One region of the Pantoea sp. SGAir0184 genome, then DNA from elsewhere that is predicted to be linked to it. Evidence: predicted binding sites of a transcription regulator. Region 1 holds the regulator's gene; each other region holds the start of a gene.
The links. The regulator CRP, encoded in region 1, controls carbon source genes, mostly activating them, when cyclic AMP is high. The targets are predictions, from matches to a motif close to ATGTGANNNNNNTCACAT.
Positions count from the first base shown of each region.

Region 1 (5,972 bases):
AGCGTATCCATCATGCGTGGCAGCAGGAACTGCGCGCCATTCAGTGACAGCAGCTGCAGCGAATACACCGCCGTCACCGTAAAGCCAATCATCGACCAGCCATAATATTTACGCGTGATCAGATAGCTGGCGAGCGTGATGACCAGCATGGTCAGCAGGGCAATCGACTCCGGAACAGCAAAGCGCAGCGACGCCGCGGCGATCAGCAAGCCGGCGAAGGTGCCGAGCGCCCGGTGCTGAATGCGCACGCGCGTGGCGCTGTAGCCGTTCTGGCTGACAAACATGATGGTCATCAGAATCCAGTAAGGCTTGGGAATATTGAAGAACAGCGCCAGCGCGCTGCCGAACATTAGCATCACCGCGAAGCGCGCCGCCGTCCGCAGCGCGGCAGATTTCAGCGACAGGTAGCTGCGCAGCGCCGGCAGCAGCGGCAGGCGGCGCTGGCGATCGGCCATCAGGTCGCGGGTGTACAGTGGCTTCTGCGTGCGCAGCACGCGGGCGATGCGGCTGAAATGGTAGAGGCAGAAATTACCGACCGGATTATCCGGGTGCTGCCGGGCAATTTTCTCCAGCGCGCCGAGCGGCTTCTCCATGTGGAAGCGTTCCGGCAGCTGGTGATAGAGAATGGCATCGGCCAGCACGCGCAGCCGTGCCGAAATGATTTTCGCGTTCCAGCGGATCACCGCCTCGGCGTGGCTCTGCTCCACCAGCTTTTGCACCTCTTCCGGCTGGTGCAGGCTGACCGAGATATGTTCCTGCAGATCGAGCGCGACCTGGAAAGCGCGCGTCAGGCGTTTATGGCTGTTATCACGGCTGGCGGACAGCATATGCATCTGCTGGTAGCAGGTGGTGATCAGATCGACCGCTTTCTGCTGGCGCGCCAGTAGCGGCGGCAGCGCTTTTTCCGGATCGGTCAGCTGCGTCAGCAGGGTGTATTTGGCGTCGCAGTAATCGGCCAGCTCGCGGTACAGCAGGCTGAGGGTCTCGCGCATCGGCTGCTCTTTCCACAGCCAGAACCAGAACCAGTTAAACAGCCCGTACCACAGCGTCCCGCCGATATACAGCAGCGGCGGGACCCACATCGGCATACGGCCGACGAGGCTTAAGGTAAAGATGGCGGCGATCAGCGTGCCGGGCAGCAAACGACCATGCAGCGGGCTGATTTCACCGGTCACGCCCACCAACAGCGGCAACACCAGCAGAATCAGCGGCAGCGGCACAGCGTAAGCCGTGAGGTACTGAATCAGAAAACTGCCGCTGGCGAACAGTGCGCCGCCGACAATCAGCCGTTTGAAGAACCGCTTGTGTGGCGTATCCAGACCGGCGATGTTGCAGCAGGCCGGCACCAGGGAGAACAGCAGCCCTTTTTGCAGATCGCCAAACAGCCAGCCGAGCGCCACAGGCAGGCACAGCACCAGCGTTTGCCGCAGCGCATAGTTAACTTCCGGATGATAGATGATTCGACGCCACATCAGCTCATCGTAAACAGAAACGGCGCGATGTTGCCATCACGCCGTAGGTGAGAAGAAATCAGCGGGTGCCGTAAACGACGATGGTTTTGCCGTGTGCAGAGATCAGGTTCTGATCTTCCAGCATTTTCAGGATACGACCCACGGTTTCGCGTGAGCAGCCCACGATCTGACCAATCTCCTGACGGGTGATTTTGATCTGCATACCGTCCGGGTGGGTCATGGCATCAGGCTGTTTCGCCAGGTTGAGCAGCGTTTGCGCGATACGGCCGGTCACATCGAGGAAGGCAAGGTTGCCGACTTTTTCAGATGTTACCTGCAGGCGACGCGCCATCTGCGCCGACAGGCGCATTAAAATATCCGGATTGACCTGAATCAGCTGACGGAATTTTTTGTAGGAAATTTCAGCCACTTCGCAGGCGGTTTTCGCACGTACCCAGGCGCTACGCTCCTGGCCCTCTTCAAACAGGCCGAGCTCACCGATGAAATCCCCCTGATTGAGGTAGGAGAGTATCATCTCTTTGCCTTCTTCATCTTTAATCAGTACCGCGACGGAACCTTTCACGATGTAGTACAGCGTTTCCGCTTTCTCACCCTGATGGATGAGGGTGCTTTTGGATGGATATTTGTGAATATGGCAATGGGACAGGAACCATTCGAGTGTAGGGTCTGTTTGCGGTTTGCCGAGAACCATTCGCTATTATCCTCTGTTGTAATCGTGCCCAAAATACAGGGGGCAGTTTTCCCTGTCAGGCGGTGAAATCGTCCAGCGTTTCCCGTGAGGGACAGTTATTCGGGGGTGGATTCGTAAGCGATGCTTTTGATTCGTCCCGCTTTCGTCTTTCGTGACGAAAATATTTTCAGCACTGTTTGTAGCATAGCTTTTGCAACCTGTCTCCTGTTGTCTCGCTTCAGCAGGTGGGGGATGCGTCTGCATTGCTGTTTGTCAGGTGAAAGCGTACTCTGGCGGCAAAACCGCCGCTTCAGGAGAAAGAATAATGCAGGCACGAGTGAAATGGGTGGAAGGGCTGACCTTTCTCGGAGAATCCTCATCCGGTCATCAGGTATTAATGGACGGCAATTCCGGTGATAAAGCGCCCAGCCCGATGGAGATGGTGTTGATGGCTGCGGGCGGCTGCAGCGCGATTGACGTGGTGTCGATTCTGCAAAAGGGGCGCAACGATGTCGCCGATTGTGAAGTCAAACTGACCTCGGAACGCCGCGAAGAAGCGCCACGCATTTTTACGCATATCAATCTGCATTTTATTGTCAGCGGCAAAGCGCTGAGCGATAAAGCGGTGGCGCGCGCGGTGGATCTGTCCGCGGAGAAGTACTGCTCGGTCGCGATCATGCTGGGCAAGGGCGTCGAGATAACGCACAGCTACGAAGTGGTGGAGCTGTAATCCAGCCGGGAGCGCGGCCCTGCGCTCCCGATCTCAGTTCCTCCCGGCGAAACTGGCGCGTTAGCCTGCGCTATTCAATACGTTTTCCTTCAATCAACCGCTGCACCAGCGGCGTCATGATCAACTCCATCGCCAGTCCCATCTTGCCGCCCGGCACCACCAGCGTATTCATGTGGGAAATAAACGAGCCCTGGATCATCGCCAGTAAATAAGGAAAAGCGATGCCCTCCAGGCCGCGAAAATGGATCACCACAAAGCTCTCATCCAGCGACGGAATCTCACGCGCGGCAAACGGGTTCGAGGTATCCACGGTCGGCACGCGCTGGAAGTTGAGGTGCGTGCGGGAAAACTGCGGCGTGATGTAGTTGATGTAATCTTCCATCGAACGCACCACCGAATCCATCACCGCTTCGCGCGAATGGCCGCGCTCGCTGGTGTCGCGCACCAGTTTCTGAATCCACTCCAGATTAACAATCGGTACCACGCCAACCAGCAGATCGACGTGTTCAGCCACGTTATGTTGCTGCGTCACCACGCCGCCGTGCAGGCCTTCATAGAACAGCACATCGGTGTTTTCCGGCAGCGGCTGCCAGGGCGTAAACGTGCCCGGCACCTGATTCCACGGCACCGCTTCATCGTAGGTGTGCAGATATTTGCGCGACTGGCCGAGTCCGCTCTGGCCATAGTCGCGGAAAGTCTGCTCCAGCAGGCCGAAGTCGTTGGCTTCCGGGCCAAAGTAGCTGATGTGACGCCCGAGGTCGCGCGCCTTACGAATCGCCATGTCCATTTCCGGACGGGTATAGCGATGGAAACTGTCGCCTTCTATTTCCGCCGCGTGCAGATCCAGCTGCTGGAAAATTTTACGGAAGGCGAGACTGGTGGTGGTGGTTCCGGCGCCGCTGGAACCGGTAACGGCTATGACTGGATGCCTGGCTGACATAACAGCGCTCCCTGTGAAGTCCGGCGATGAGCATTGTTACCACGAATTGCCGCCTGACGCATCAGCCGCGAAATTCCCGCCGCGGCATAATATTGACCGATTCATGCAATTCTGACCACACCAGTACCACTTCGCCCTGCTCAAGCTGGCGGCGCACGTCGGCCACTTTCTGCGTCAGGCTGCGCTCCTGCTCGCCATAATCGGTGCCTTCACGCAGCACAAAACTTTCTATCAGGTTTTCCAGCGTTGTCGGGTCGAGTTCTTGCCAGGGAATAATCACAGTTACATATCCAGATAAGTTGAGAGCCAGTCCGGCACGCGCTGCTCCAGCCACATTTTGGGTCGCAGCAGGCTGCCGCCCACGAAGCCGACGTGACCGCCTTGCTGCGTCAGCTGATACTCAATTGTGGCAGACAACTGCTGCGGCTGCGGGATCACCGCATCGGTCATGAAGGGATCGTCTTTAGCATGGATGATCAGCAGCGGCTTGCGCACGCCGGTCAGCAATGGCATGGCGCTGGCGCGCTGATAATAGTCGCGCGCATCAATAAACCCGTGGGCGCGGGCGGTAATCGCATCATCAAACTCACGCAGCCGGCGGAAGGCGCGCAGCTGCGTCAGATCGACCGGCAGCGTGCCCGGCCAGGCGCGCAGTTTGCGCGTGGCGTTTTTCTTCAGCTGGGTCAGCAGGTAGTGCTGATAAAAGCGTGAAAAGCCCACGTCCAGCTTCTGGCTGCACGGCTCCAGCGCCAGCGGCGCGGAAATGGCGACCGCGGCATCCAGCGGGGCCGACGTGCCCTGCAGCCCCAGCAGACAGGCCAGCATATTGCCGCCGAGCGAAACGCCGACCGCGGCAGTCGGCACCGTGCCCCATTCGCGCTGCAGCCAGTGCAGAAAATAGGTCGCATCTTCAGTTTCACCGGAGTGATAGATGCGCTGCAGACGGTTAGGCTCGCCGCTGCAGCCGCGGAAGTGCATGATCACCGCCAGCCAGCCGCGCGCCTGACACGCCTGCATCAGCCCATGGGCATACGGGCTGCGGAAACTGCCTTCCAGCCCGTGGAACAGCACCATGCGCGGCTTGTGACGTGCCTGTGCCGGATCTTCGCTCCACGCCAGATCGACGAAGTCGCCGTCTGGCAGATCGAGGCGCTGCCAGTGCGGGCGCAGCGTGACGCGCCGGCGCAGCAGGCGCGGCAGCAGCGTTTGCAGATGCGCATTGCCGAAGCCGCGCAGCGGGGTAAAGCGCTCGCCGCTCGGGCGATCAAAATAGCCTGGGATAGTACTTGTCTGATGCATAACTCGCTGATAGCTTCGATGGGTTGTTCGCTTTTCTGGGTGAGGAGCACCCGAATATACATGGAACTGAGTCTTTTTTTATCAATGCTGGGCTTTCTCTGGGTCGCGGCCATCACGCCAGGGCCCAATAATATGTTACTTACCGCCTCAGGTGCTAATTTTGGCTTCCTGCGCACCTTTCCACTGCTGATTGGTATCATGATTGGCATGCAGGTGATGTTGCTGATGGTGGCGTTTGGCATCGGCAGCCTGATTCTGCTCTATCCCTCACTGCATCTGGTACTGAAAGTGGCCGGTAGCCTCTACCTGCTGTGGCTGGCGTGGAAAATTGCCACCGCCGAATACGAAACGCTGGAGACCGACGATGCCAGCGTGAAGCAGATGCCTTTCTGGCAGGGCGGGTTACTGCAACTGATCAACCCGAAAGCGTGGCTGATGGCGCTGGGTGCGGTCGCCAGCTTTAGCCTTGCCGGCAGCGCCTATCTGCATTCCGTGGTGGCGATCAGCATCGGCATGGCGCTGGTGAACGTGGTTTCCGGCGTGATCTGGATGGGTTTCGGCTCGCTGATTGGCCGCCTGCTGCGCAGCCCGCGCGCGTGGAAAATCTTCAACCTCGCCATGGGTGCGCTGACCGCAGCCTGCGTGCTGTTGATCTGGCACTGAGTCAGCTGGAGGCGCGCTCAATGCGCGTCCACGGCAGCACTTCATGCACCACTGCCGCCTGGCGCTGACGGATGCGCGCCAGCAGCAGCTGCACGCTGCGCGCACCCATCTGGTTCATCGGCTGGGCAATGGTGGTCAGCGGCGGGTTGATGCTGCTGGTAAACGGAATGCCGTCAAAACCGACCACCGCCAGATCCT
Region 1 covers NZ_CP028050.1:315,361-321,332, forward strand. The annotation lists gene C1N60_RS01390 (YccS/YhfK family putative transporter) at 1-1,472, opposite strand, end outside; gene crp (cAMP-activated global transcriptional regulator CRP) at 1,531-2,163, opposite strand; gene C1N60_RS01400 (OsmC family protein) at 2,468-2,872, shown strand; gene C1N60_RS01405 (phosphoribulokinase) at 2,943-3,812, opposite strand; gene C1N60_RS01410 (YheU family protein) at 3,874-4,092, opposite strand; gene C1N60_RS01415 (hydrolase) at 4,095-5,111, opposite strand; gene C1N60_RS01420 (LysE family translocator) at 5,172-5,774, shown strand; gene C1N60_RS01425 (LacI family DNA-binding transcriptional regulator) at 5,776-5,972, opposite strand, start outside.

Region 2 (5,972 bases), 1.7 Mb from region 1:
CGGTGCCGATCCCTAAGCCGGAACCTAAACCGAAGCCAAAACCGAAACCGAAGCCAAAGGTGGAGAAAAAGGCAGAGCCGAAGCCGCGCCAGCAGGTGAAGCCGCAGGAGAATCCGTTTAAACAGGACGCGCCAGCCGCGCAAACGCGCCCCTCTACGGCACCGAAGAGTAACCCGGCCCCAACGCAGACGGTGTCGGATGGACCGAAAGCGATGAGCGTCAGCAAGCCGGCCTATCCGGCGCGTGCGTTCGCGCTGCGCGTTGAAGGGCGGGTGCGGGTCAAGTTTGACGTGGACAGCGATGGGCGCGTCGATAATGTCGAGATTTTGTCCGCTGAGCCGCGCAACATGTTTGAGCGCGAAGTGAAGCAGGCGATGAAGAAGTGGCGCTATCAGCCAGGGCGGCCGGGCAAGGGGCTGACGATGAACATCGTGTTCCGCATTAACGGCGGCGCGAACATCGAGTAAAGCCAGACAGGCAAAGAAAAAGCGGCCATTCCGGGCCGCTTTTTTATACGCTTAATCGCTCAGATTGGCTCGGCCTTCCGGCAGTGGACGGGATTTCCCGCTGTTATCGACCGCCACATAAACAAACACCGCTTCGGTGGCGCAGTAAGTCTGGCCGATCGGTTCGGACGACACTTTTTTAATCCACACTTCCACGTTAATGGTCATCGAGCTATTGCCGGTGCGGATGCAGCGCGCGTAGCAGCTCACCACATCGCCGACGGCGACGGGCTTGAGGAAGGTCATACCATCCACGCGCACCGTTACCACGCGGCCTTTGGCAATCTCTTTAGCCAGTATCGCGCCGCCCATATCCATCTGCGACATCAGCCAGCCGCCGAAGATATCACCGTTGGCATTGGTATCTGCCGGCATCGCCAGGGTACGCGAGACCATCTCGCCTTGCGGCAACTTATGTTTTTCGTCCATTGCTCAGTTCTTCTGCAGGTGAAGACAAGCCCGGCGGAGACCGGGCTGCATCGATTATTTTTGTTCTTGTTGCGGCATCTGTCGCCAGATGTACAGGCCGCTTAACAGCGTAAACAGCAGGGTCAGGCCGGTAAGACCGAACACTTTAAAGTTAACCCAAAACGCCTGGGATAACCAAAACGCGACATAAATATTCGCCAGGCCGCAGGCCAGGAAGAACAGGGCCCAGGCGATATTCAGCCGACGCCATACCGCACCCGGCAGCTGCAGCTCTTTGCCAAGCATGGTCTGGATCAGCGGTTGCTGCATAAACCACTGGCTGTACAGCAGCGCCAGCGCGAACAGCGAGTAAATCACCGTGACTTTCCATTTGATGAATTCATCGTTGTGGAACACATAGGTCAGGGTGCCGAACACCGCAACCAGCACAAAGGTGAAAATGGTCATCTTTTCCAGCTTGCGGTACAGCACCCAGCTGACCACCAGCGCAATACCGGTCGCCACCACCAGCGCGCCGGAGGCGACGAAAATGTCGTACAGCTTGTAGAAAATAAAGAAAACTACCAGGGGAAGAAAATCGAGTAACTGCTTCATAGCGTTTCCAGTCAGGGGCAGGAGCGTTGAGTTACGGCGCCGCAGCGGGCGCCGTAACGCTTAACGTAACAGCATATACAGCCGGTACAAATAGATAATCAGAATGGCTGATACCAGGTTGCCCAGCGCGTTGAGCACCACCGAAGCGATATTGGCAGGCAGCACGGTCAGCGAGGAGAAGAAGAACATCAGCGCAATTTTCGCCAGCAGCCACAAAATAATCGCCGGGGCGATCACCTTAATGTTCTTCCATGCCAGACGCATACTGGCGCGCATCGCACTGAAAATGCCCATTTTTTCACTTGCCAGCATCACCGGCGCCAGCGACAGCAGAATCGCCAGAATCACACCCGGCACCATCAGTACCATAAAGCCCAGCTGAACCAGCAGGGTGATCAGGAAGGTCTGCACCAGCAGTTTCGGCAGCAGCGGCGCAGAGGCGCCAATCGCGCGCAGCGCGCTGACGCGCTGTCCACTGGATACCATCGGCAGCAGGCACAGCATGCCGCCCAGCAGCAGCGTGTTGCCAATCAGGGCAGCGAAAGTGCCGGCGGCAGAGGCGCGCAGCAGAATGCGTTGCTGATCCGGTGACATGTTCTGGACGATTTCAAACAGCGATGAGGCGCTGCTGTCGGTCTGGCTGAGCAGGGATAACTGATCCTCGCCCGGCGTCAGGGCGTGGCCAACAATCACGGTAATAAACGAGGTCAGCAACGCCATCAGCACGATGGTGACCAGCTGATGGCGCAGAAAATTTCCTGTGTCACGGTATAACGAGCTTGCCGTGATAGACATGTACACTCCTTGAAGGAACCGGGTTAATTAACCCGGCGATTGTACATGTTCTGCAGGCAGGCTGGCACCCGGAATCCCATAACTTTCTGTCATCTCAGGTAAAGAAGGGTGAAAAAGCGCGGGTAAACCATAGCGCGCCCGGGCGCGATCGCAGGCGTCATTCGGCACGCCATTTTCGCCGGACATGGCGAACTCCCGGCACGGTGACGGCCGCTGCGCATAAATCCCACAGGAAACACAGCCGCCAATTTCACCCTGCAGCGCCACGCAGCGCGGAGCACGATCGTTGGTGCCGCGCATGTTGCGCATCAGCAGGCTCAGGGGTTCTGTCAGTTCAACCGGCACCGCGCCACCGCCGTCGTCGGCTTCGGCCCAGTAAAATGAAACGCGAAAATGGGCGCAGCAGGCGCCACAGGTCATACAGGGGTTAAGTAAATCGCTCATCTGATCGCCCGCCACTCCTGAGGCTTCGAACCAAAATCACAAAAGGGGAATAGCAACATAATCACGCCGTGTCATGGCGGCAACAGGATTTTTATGTCCGCTTGTAAAGGCAAAATTGATCTGAATCAATTCATTGTTTTATAAGTGATTAATTTGAATTGATGCTGATGATCTTTTGGCAAAAAAGGGGTAAATCTTGTGCCGCGATTAACCTCAATACCCTGTTTTCCGGCAAAGGAGTGATTATGAAACTGGCTAAATGCGCGCTGCTGCTGGCGCTGGCGATCCCGCAACTGGCACTGGCTCACCAGGCCGGTGATTTTTTTGTGCGCGCCGGTAGCGCGACCGTTCGTCCGACCGAAGGCTCTGATAATGTGCTGGGTATGGGCGGCTTCAGCGTCAGTAATGATACCCAGCTGGGTCTGACGTTTACCTGGATGGCGACCGACAATATCGGCGTTGAGCTGCTGGCGGCCACGCCGTTCCGCCACAAAGTGGGACTTGGCCCGACCGGCAACCTCGCTACCGTGCGTCAGCTGCCGCCCACCCTGATGGCGCAGTACTACTTTTTCGACAGCCAAAGTGCGCTGCGCCCTTACGTTGGCGTCGGGATCAACTACACCACCTTCTACGATGCGAAGTTCAACCAGACCGGGCAGGATGCGCAGCTGAGCGATTTGAGCGTGAAAGATTCATGGGGCGTGGCGGGTCAGGTCGGGCTGGATTATCAGATCAACCGCGACTGGATGCTCAACGCGTCATTGTGGTACATGGACATCGATACCGAGGTGAAATTCAAAGCGGCGGGCGAACAGCAGAATATCAATACCCGCATCGATCCGTGGGTGTTCTTCTTTGGCGCGGGCTACCGTTTCTGATTTTTACACCAGAAAGAAAAAGGGCGACCCGCAGGTCGCCCGTTTAGTTACTTAATCTGCATATTGTTGACGACGGATTTTACCCCCGCCACGTTACGCGTTACCGCAACCGCACGGTTGGCCATCTGCGGCGAGCTGACAAAGCCGCTCAGCTGTACTTTCCCTTTGAAGGTCTCAACGTTAATTTCTGTCGATTTCAGCGCCTCGTCATTCAGCAGCTGTGCCTTCACTTTGGTGGTAATGACCGTGTCATCGATGTAACCGCCGGTCCCTTCCTTTGTTGCTGTTGGTGCACAGGCACTTAAGGTGAGCGCCATCACTGCAGCCACTAAAAAACCCGCAACGACTTTGAACAATTTCATCGGTTATCTCCCTGTCATAGATGGTGGTGCACCGTAACGTGACGGCACGCTTAAGTGTGGGCCGTGCCTCGCATTTCGGCAACTCAGGCGCGATGAAAAAGTTTGTCGCAGGGGAGAAAAAAGGGGGCAGGAAGTAAGAAGGGCCCTGCAGCTTGTGCAGGGCCGTGCCAACTCAGCGGGTAGCCGCTTTGAGATCGCTGACGAACGTTTGCAGTTCGCTAAGCAGCGCCGTTGGGTCGTTCTGATTACGCTCGATGATTTTTACGATGGCCGAGCCGGAGATGGCTCCGGCGGCTCCGGCGGCAACGGCCTCTTTCACCTGACCCGGCTCAGAGATGCCGAAGCCCTGCAGCGGCGGCGCAGCATGATATTCGCGCAGCTTCTCGATCAGATGGTGCAGCGGCAGGCTGGCGCGATTTTCCGCACCGGTAACGCCAGCGCGTGACAGCAGATAGGTGTAGCCCCGGCCGTGCGAGGCGATTTCGCGCAGCAGATCGTCATCCGCGTTGGGCGGACAGATAAAGATCGGCGCAATGTTGTGACGCATCGCCGCCTGGCGGAATGGGGCCGACTCTTCCACCGGCACGTCAGCCACCAGCACCGAGTCAACGCCCACCGCAGCGCACTGCGCGTAGAAGTTGTCGATACCTCTGCTGAACACCAGGTTGGCGTACATCAGCAGCCCAATCGGCAGATCGGGGTATTTCTGGCGCACGGTGGCCAGCATTTCAAAACACTGCGCCACGGTGGTGCCGGCGGCAAAGGCGCGCAGCGTAGCGCCCTGAATGGTCGGGCCATCGGCCAGCGGATCGGAGAACGGAATGCCCAGCTCCAGCGCATCCGCACCGCCCGCGACCAGCGCATCAATAATTTTCAGCGACAGCGCCGGCGACGGATCGCCAAGGGTGACGAAGGGCACAAACGCGCCTTCCTGTTTCGCGGACAGACGTTGAAACAGCTGATTATAACGCTCCATCAGATCTCTCCCTTAGCTTTCAGAATATCGTGAACGGTAAAGATGTCTTTGTCACCGCGGCCGGAAAGGTTCACCACCAGCAGCTGTTCTTTGTCCGGATTTTCGCGGATCATCTTCAGCGCATACGCCAGCGCGTGTGATGACTCCAGTGCCGGAATGATGCCTTCGGCACGACACAGCGTCTTAAAGGCATCCAGCGCTTCATCATCCGTGATTGACACGTAGTCAGCGCGGCCGGTGCTGTTCAGGTGCGCATGCTGCGGACCGACCGACGGGAAATCGAGACCGGCAGAGATGGAGTAGGACTCTTCGATCTGTCCCTCTTCGGTCTGCATCATCGGCGCCTTCATGCCGAAATAGATGCCGACGCGACCGTGCTTGAGCGGCGCACCGTGCTCACCGGTGTCAATACCGTGACCCGCAGGCTCCACGCCGATCAGGCGCACGCTGCTCTCTTCGATGAAGTCCGCAAACATGCCGATGGCGTTAGAACCGCCGCCGACGCACGCCAGTACTGCATCCGGCAGGCGACCCTCTTTTTCCAGAATCTGCGCTTTGGTCTCTTCGCCAATCATGCGCTGGAATTCACGCACAATGGTCGGGAACGGGTGCGGACCTGCGGCAGTGCCGAGCATGTAGTGCGCGGTTTCGTAGCTGCCGGACCAGTCGCGCAGCGCCTCGTTACAGGCATCTTTCAGCGTGGCCGAGCCGCTGTGTACCGGAATCACCTCTGCGCCCATCAGCCGCATACGGAACACGTTGGGTGACTGACGCTCAACGTCTTTTGCGCCCATGTAAATACGGCATTTCATGCCGAGCAGGGCACACGCCAGTGCCGACGCCACGCCGTGCTGACCGGCGCCGGTTTCCGCGATGATCTCGTTTTTGCCCATGCGTTTTGCCAGCAGTGCCTGGCCCAGCACCTGGTTAGTTTTGTGTGCGCCGCCGTGCAGCAGGTCTTCGCGCTTAAGGTACAGGCGGGTTTTGC
Region 2 covers NZ_CP028050.1:2,061,098-2,067,069, forward strand. The annotation lists gene tonB (TonB system transport protein TonB) at 1-467, shown strand, start outside; gene yciA (acyl-CoA thioester hydrolase YciA) at 519-935, opposite strand; gene C1N60_RS09695 (septation protein A) at 990-1,529, opposite strand; gene C1N60_RS09700 (YciC family protein) at 1,590-2,324, opposite strand; gene C1N60_RS09705 (YkgJ family cysteine cluster protein) at 2,352-2,768, opposite strand; gene ompW (outer membrane protein OmpW) at 3,014-3,646, shown strand; gene C1N60_RS09715 (BON domain-containing protein) at 3,694-4,008, opposite strand; gene trpA (tryptophan synthase subunit alpha) at 4,181-4,984, opposite strand; gene trpB (tryptophan synthase subunit beta) at 4,984-5,972, opposite strand, start outside.
Region 2: a site for CRP is predicted at 2,882-2,899, ahead of ompW (outer membrane protein OmpW). Genes of this name have one in related genera too.

Region 3 (5,972 bases), 480 kb from region 1:
GCAGGCTCAGACAGGCTTTAATCATGATGATTCCTCTGGCGTTAACGGACTAAAATCAGGCAGGAGGCGGCGAGCAACGTTCTCGCTTTCCTCCCGGGCTTTTTTCCCGCCGTGTAACCGTCAGAGGACGGTCGGTCACTCTCGGACCAGCATCTCGCGATCGGAACCCTAGTGACCCATTGCAAATTGTGTGGCGACGTCGGTTGCCCGCGATCGCTCCTGCATCTGCCAGAAAGCAGGCAATATCAATGCCAGGTTGCTATCAGCCTGAATTACATGCGTTATTGCACAGCGCTGCGCTCGCAGGCAGGCTGCGCTGCACAGTTGTGCAGCAGGCACGCACCAGCGTGAAGCACTGCAGACCAGCCGTTGTACAGCCGGGGCCATTGCACTATTCTTTAGGACCTTTCCCAGCGAATCGAATTTAGCCATCGTCACAACAGGAGTTGAATTATGGCGTCAGGAATTTCCCGCATCTGGATGCGTAGCGGCATGCTGCTGACCGGCGTGCTACTTGTGCTGCAGCTTACCGCCTGCGGCGATAAAGAGGGCGATCAGCGCAAAGCCTTTACTGATTTTCTGCAAAACACCGTGATGCGCAGCGGTGAACATCTGCCCAGCCTGAGCGAAAACCAGAAGCAAACCTTCGGTAACTACGCCAGTGATTACGCCATCCTGTATGGCTTCTCGCAGCAGGTGAATCAGGCGGTGGATCAGGGCATGCGCCCGGTGGTTGATGAGCTGGCGGCTATTCGCGTGCCGCAGGATTACCTGACACGCCGCGACAGCCTGCGCCAGGCGAGCGGCAATCTGAGCGTGCTGACGCAGCAGATTCAGAGCGCCAAAATGCAGGCCGACAGCAGCAAAGCCACGCTGAAGCAGCCGGACGATCTGAAGAAAGTGTACGACAGCGTGTACGCCAAAGTGGTGACGCAGCCAGCCAGCACGCTGATCCCGCTGCTGCCGCAGCTGCAGGCGCTGAGCCAGTCGGCAGTTCAGGCCGGCGATTATCTGCAGTCGCAGGGCGCACGCGTCAGCTTCAATGACGGCGGCGTTCAGTTCCCGACCCAGGAGCAGGCCACGCAATACAATACGCTGATGAGCAATCTCGCCAGCAACACGCAGGCGCTGACCCAGGCACAAAATGCCGTACAGGGTGGTTTGCAGTAAGCCGCTCAGCGGGCAGTTCACCCCTGCCCGCTTTTTCAGATTTTCGTCACTTCCTTACATCGCCTTTTTCTGTCAGCACAGAGTGTGATCTGGCGCATTTTCAACCAAAAATAGTTTGTGATCTCAATCACATTTGTGAAACAAACCGGCCCAGGTGAAAGGTGATTTTTGTCACATTTTTACCGCTGTTGCGCGCATTTTTTCGCCGGCGTTGCTTTATTACAGGGTATTTTTGTGATCAAAGTCACCTTTAATCCCCCTGCCCACCCCAACTTAGCGTGATATGCATCACACTTTTTCCTGACGCTACGCAGTGTAATCAACTAGTGCTAGAGTCCGCGTGCATACAGTAATGCCACGGCCCCCGCCGTAACGTCTTAACAAAAACAAACGCGCTCTCTTATTGCAGCGCGTCTCAATAAGGGGTGGGTTTATGTCCTCATCAGTCAAGGTCAAGGTTCAGAGCTTTGGTCGCTTTCTGAGTAATATGGTGATGCCAAACATCGGTGCGTTTATCGCCTGGGGTATCATCACAGCACTGTTCATTCCAACCGGATGGATTCCTAACGAAACGCTGGCCAAACTGGTCGGCCCGATGATTACCTACCTGCTGCCGTTGCTCATCGGCTTCACCGGTGGTCGTCTGGTGGGTGGCGATCGCGGCGGCGTGGTCGGTGCCATCACCACCATGGGCGTGATCGTCGGTGCCGATATGCCGATGTTCCTTGGCTCGATGATTGCCGGTCCGCTGGGCGGCTGGGCGATCAAGTCGTTTGACCGCGCGGTTGACGGCAAAATCAAAAGCGGCTTCGAGATGCTGGTTAACAACTTCTCGGCTGGTATTATCGGTATGCTGCTGGCGCTGCTGGCCTTCCTCGCTATCGGTCCGCTGGTAGAAGGTCTGTCGCACATTCTCGCCGCCGGCGTAAACCTGATGGTGCAGAACAACCTGCTGCCGCTGACCTCAATCTTTGTTGAACCGGCGAAAATCCTGTTCCTCAATAACGCCATCAACCACGGTATCTTCTCGCCGCTGGGTATCCAGCAGGCCAGCGAAGCGGGCAAATCGATCTTCTTCCTGATTGAAGCGAACCCGGGTCCGGGTATGGGCGTGCTGGTTGCTTATATGATCTTCGGCCGCGGCAGCGCCAAGCAGTCGGCGGGCGGTGCAGCGATCATCCACTTCCTTGGCGGTATCCACGAAATCTACTTCCCGTACGTGCTGATGGCGCCGCGCCTGCTGCTGGCAGTAATCCTCGGCGGTATGACCGGTGTGTTCACCCTGACGCTGCTGAACGGCGGTCTGGTATCACCGGCCTCACCAGGTTCGATTCTGGCCGTGCTGGCGATGACGCCAAAAGGCGCTTACTTCGCTAACATCGCGGCTATCGTTGCGGCTTTCGCCGTCTCCTTCGTGGTCTCCTCGATTCTGCTGAAAACCAGCAAAGTAAAAGAAGAAGACGACATCGAAGCGGCAACCCAGCGCATGAAAGACATGAAAGCGCAGTCAAAAGGCCAGGCCGTTGCCCGTTCACCGGTGGTAGCCGATGCCAGCAGCGTTGACGTCAGCCACGTGCGCAAAATCATCGTCGCCTGTGATGCCGGTATGGGCTCCAGCGCGATGGGCGCAGGCGTGCTGCGCAAGAAGGTGCAGGATGCGGGCCTGAGCAATATCTCTGTGACCAACAGCGCGATTAACTCGCTGCCGGGCGATGTCGATCTGGTGATTACTCACCGCGATCTGACCGAACGTGCGATGCGTCAGGCGCCACAGGCGCAGCACATCTCGCTGAACAACTTCCTCGACAGCGCGCTGTACACCAACCTTACCGAGCGTCTGGTGGCGGCGAACCGCAGCGAAGCCCACCGTGAAACGGTGCAGACCGCGCTGGCAGACAGCTATGACGACGGCAGCGCGCACCTGTTCAAACTGGGCGCTGATAACGTGTTCCTCGGCCTGAGCGCCAGCAATAAAGAGCAGGCGATTCGCTTTGCCGGCGAGCAGCTGGTGAAAGGCGGCTACGTGCAGCCGGAATATGTTGAAGCGATGCTGGCGCGCGAGCAGCTGACGCCAACCTACCTCGGTGAATCCATCGCTGTGCCGCACGGCACCGTCGAAGCCAAAGACCGCGTGCTGAAAACCGGCGTGGTATTCTGCCAGTATCCGGCCGGCGTGCAGTTTGGCGATGAGCCGGACGAAGTCGCGCGACTGGTGATTGGTATTGCCGCACGCAATAACGAACACATTCAGGTGATCACCAGCCTGACCAATGCGCTCGACGACGACAGCGTAATCGAGAAGCTGGCGAACACCACCAGCGTGCAGGACGTGCTGGATCTGCTGTCTGGCAGCACTGCCAACGCGTAATTCGCGGTTTTAACTTCCCTGGGGCGGGCAAGCCCGTCCCCACTTTCCGGGGCGGACATGCCCGCCCTTTCGTCATTTGATATGGGTCAAATTTATGAAAGCGTTACATTTTGGAGCAGGTAACATCGGCCGTGGATTTATCGGTAAGCTGCTGGCGGATGCCGGTATCGAACTGGTGTTTGCTGATGTGAATCTGGTGGTGCTTGATGCCCTTAACGCCCGTCATGAGTATCCGGTTCACGTGGTGGGCGAGCAGGCGCAGGTTGAAATCGTTACCGGCGTCAGCGCGGTGAACAGCACCAGCGACGACATCGTCACGCTGATTGCTGAGGTTGATATCGTTACCACGGCGGTTGGTCCGCAGATCCTTGAGCGCATCGCGGGCAGCGTGGCGCAGGGTCTGGCCAAACGCAGTGACAACGGTAATGTCCGTCCGCTGAATATCATCGCCTGTGAAAACATGGTGCGCGGCACCAGCCAGCTGAAGCAGCACGTACTGAAGGCGCTGCCGCCGCAGTATCATGCGTGGATTGAAGAGCATGTTGGCTTTGTTGATTCGGCAGTTGACCGCATCGTGCCGCCATCTGAAGCCGGCAGCACCGATCCGCTGGAAGTTACCGTAGAAACCTTCAGCGAGTGGATCGTCGACAAAACCCAGTTTAAAGGCGCGCTGCCGGACATTCCTGGCATGGAGCTGACCGATAACCTGATGGCATTCGTCGAGCGCAAGCTGTTTACCCTCAACACCGGCCACGCCATTACCGCTTATCTTGGCCAGCTGGCCGGTCACGCCACCATTCGCGAAGCCATTCTTGACCAGAAAGTACGTGCCGTGGTGCAGGGCGCGATGCAGGAGAGCGGCGCGGTGCTGATCAAGCGTTATGGTTTTGATGCGGAGAAACATGCCGCGTATATCCAGAAAATCCTGACGCGTTTCGAAAACCCGTACCTGAAAGATGACGTCGAGCGCGTGGGCCGTCAGCCGCTGCGCAAGCTGAGCGCCGGCGATCGCCTGATCAAGCCGACGCTGGGCACGCTGGAGTATCAGCTGCCGCACGCCAGCCTGGTGCAAGGCATTGCCGCCGCGATGCACTATCGCAGCGAAGCCGATCCGCAGGCGCAGGAGCTGGCGTCGCTGATCGCGCAGAAAGGCCCACAGGCGGCGCTGGCGGAGATTTCTGGCCTTGATGCCAATAGCGAAGTGGTGAGCTCAGTGGTGAGCGCTTACCACGCTATGGCATAATGCGCGCCCTTTAGTGGTCAATTCGGGCACGGCAGCCGCGTGCCCGTCGACGGTAGCTGAATGATGCAGGCAATAATGGAAGAGAAGCAGGCTTTTGAAAACCGGGTGCTTGAGCGGCTGAACGCCGGTCGTTCGGTGAGAAGCTTCCTGATCGCCGCTGTCGAACTGCTGGCGGAAGCAGTCAATCTGCTGGTGCTGCAGGTCTTTCGCAAAGATGACTACGCGGTGAAATATGCGGTGGAACCGCTGCTGCTGGGCGACGGCCCGCTGGGCGAGCTCTCGGTACGCCTGAAGCTTATCTACGGCCTGGGGGTGATCAATCGCCACGAATACGAAGACTGCGAGCTGCTGCTGGCGCTGCGTGAGGAGCTGAATCACGACACCAGCGACTACCGCTTTACCGACGATGAAATACTCGGCCCGTTCGGCGAACTGCACTGCGTGCTGGCCTGGCCGCCGCAACCCGATTTCACCCGCGACGACGCCGCGCTGCGCGCCATGCAGCAGCAGCGCTACCTGCAGATGGTGCGATCCACCATGGTGCTGTCGCTGACCGAGCTGATTTCCCGTATCTCGCACAAGCAGGCCTTCAAGAAGCCCGCCGTGTAACGCTTCCCCTGCGGCGCTGTCGCCACGCGCCGCTGTTCTCTCTGCCGCAGACAAAATATTACGCAGGATATTGATGCAGCGCTTTTTTTGGCGGTTGATGATTTTGCCAACAATCGTCAGATAGCGATATACTTACCGCTCCTGTGGCAAACAGACGACATCCCTATGAAATACGATACATCTGAACTCTGCGACATCTACCATGAAGAAGTGAACGTTGTTGAACCGCTTTTTTCGAACTTTGGTGGGCGCACCTCATTCGGTGGTCAAATTACCACAGTGAAATGTTTCGAAGACAACGGCCTGCTGTATGACCTGCTCGAAGAGAACGGTCGCGGTCGCGTGCTGCTGGTCGATGGCGGCGGCTCAGTGCGGCGCGCGCTGGTTGACGCACAGTTAGCAAGACTGGCGGCGCAAAACGAGTGGGAAGGCATCGTAGTGTACGGCTCGGTTCGCCAGGTCGATGAACTGGAAGAGCTGGAGATCGGCATTCAGGCGATTGCGGCCATTCCGGCTGGCGCCGCAGGCGAAGGCATCGGCGAGAGCGACGTGCGGGTTAACTTCGGCGGCGTCACCTTCTTC
Region 3 covers NZ_CP028050.1:4,081,868-4,087,839, forward strand. The annotation lists gene C1N60_RS19260 (putative urea ABC transporter substrate-binding protein) at 1-25, opposite strand, end outside; guanidine-I (ykkC/yxkD leader) riboswitch at 89-183, opposite strand; gene C1N60_RS19265 (DUF3053 domain-containing protein) at 454-1,170, shown strand; gene C1N60_RS19270 (PTS mannitol transporter subunit IICBA) at 1,604-3,538, shown strand; gene mtlD (mannitol-1-phosphate 5-dehydrogenase) at 3,633-4,781, shown strand; gene mtlR (mannitol operon repressor MtlR) at 4,842-5,390, shown strand; gene rraA (ribonuclease E activity regulator RraA) at 5,556-5,972, shown strand, end outside.
Region 3: a site for CRP is predicted at 1,330-1,347, ahead of C1N60_RS19270 (PTS mannitol transporter subunit IICBA). Genes of this name have one in related genera too.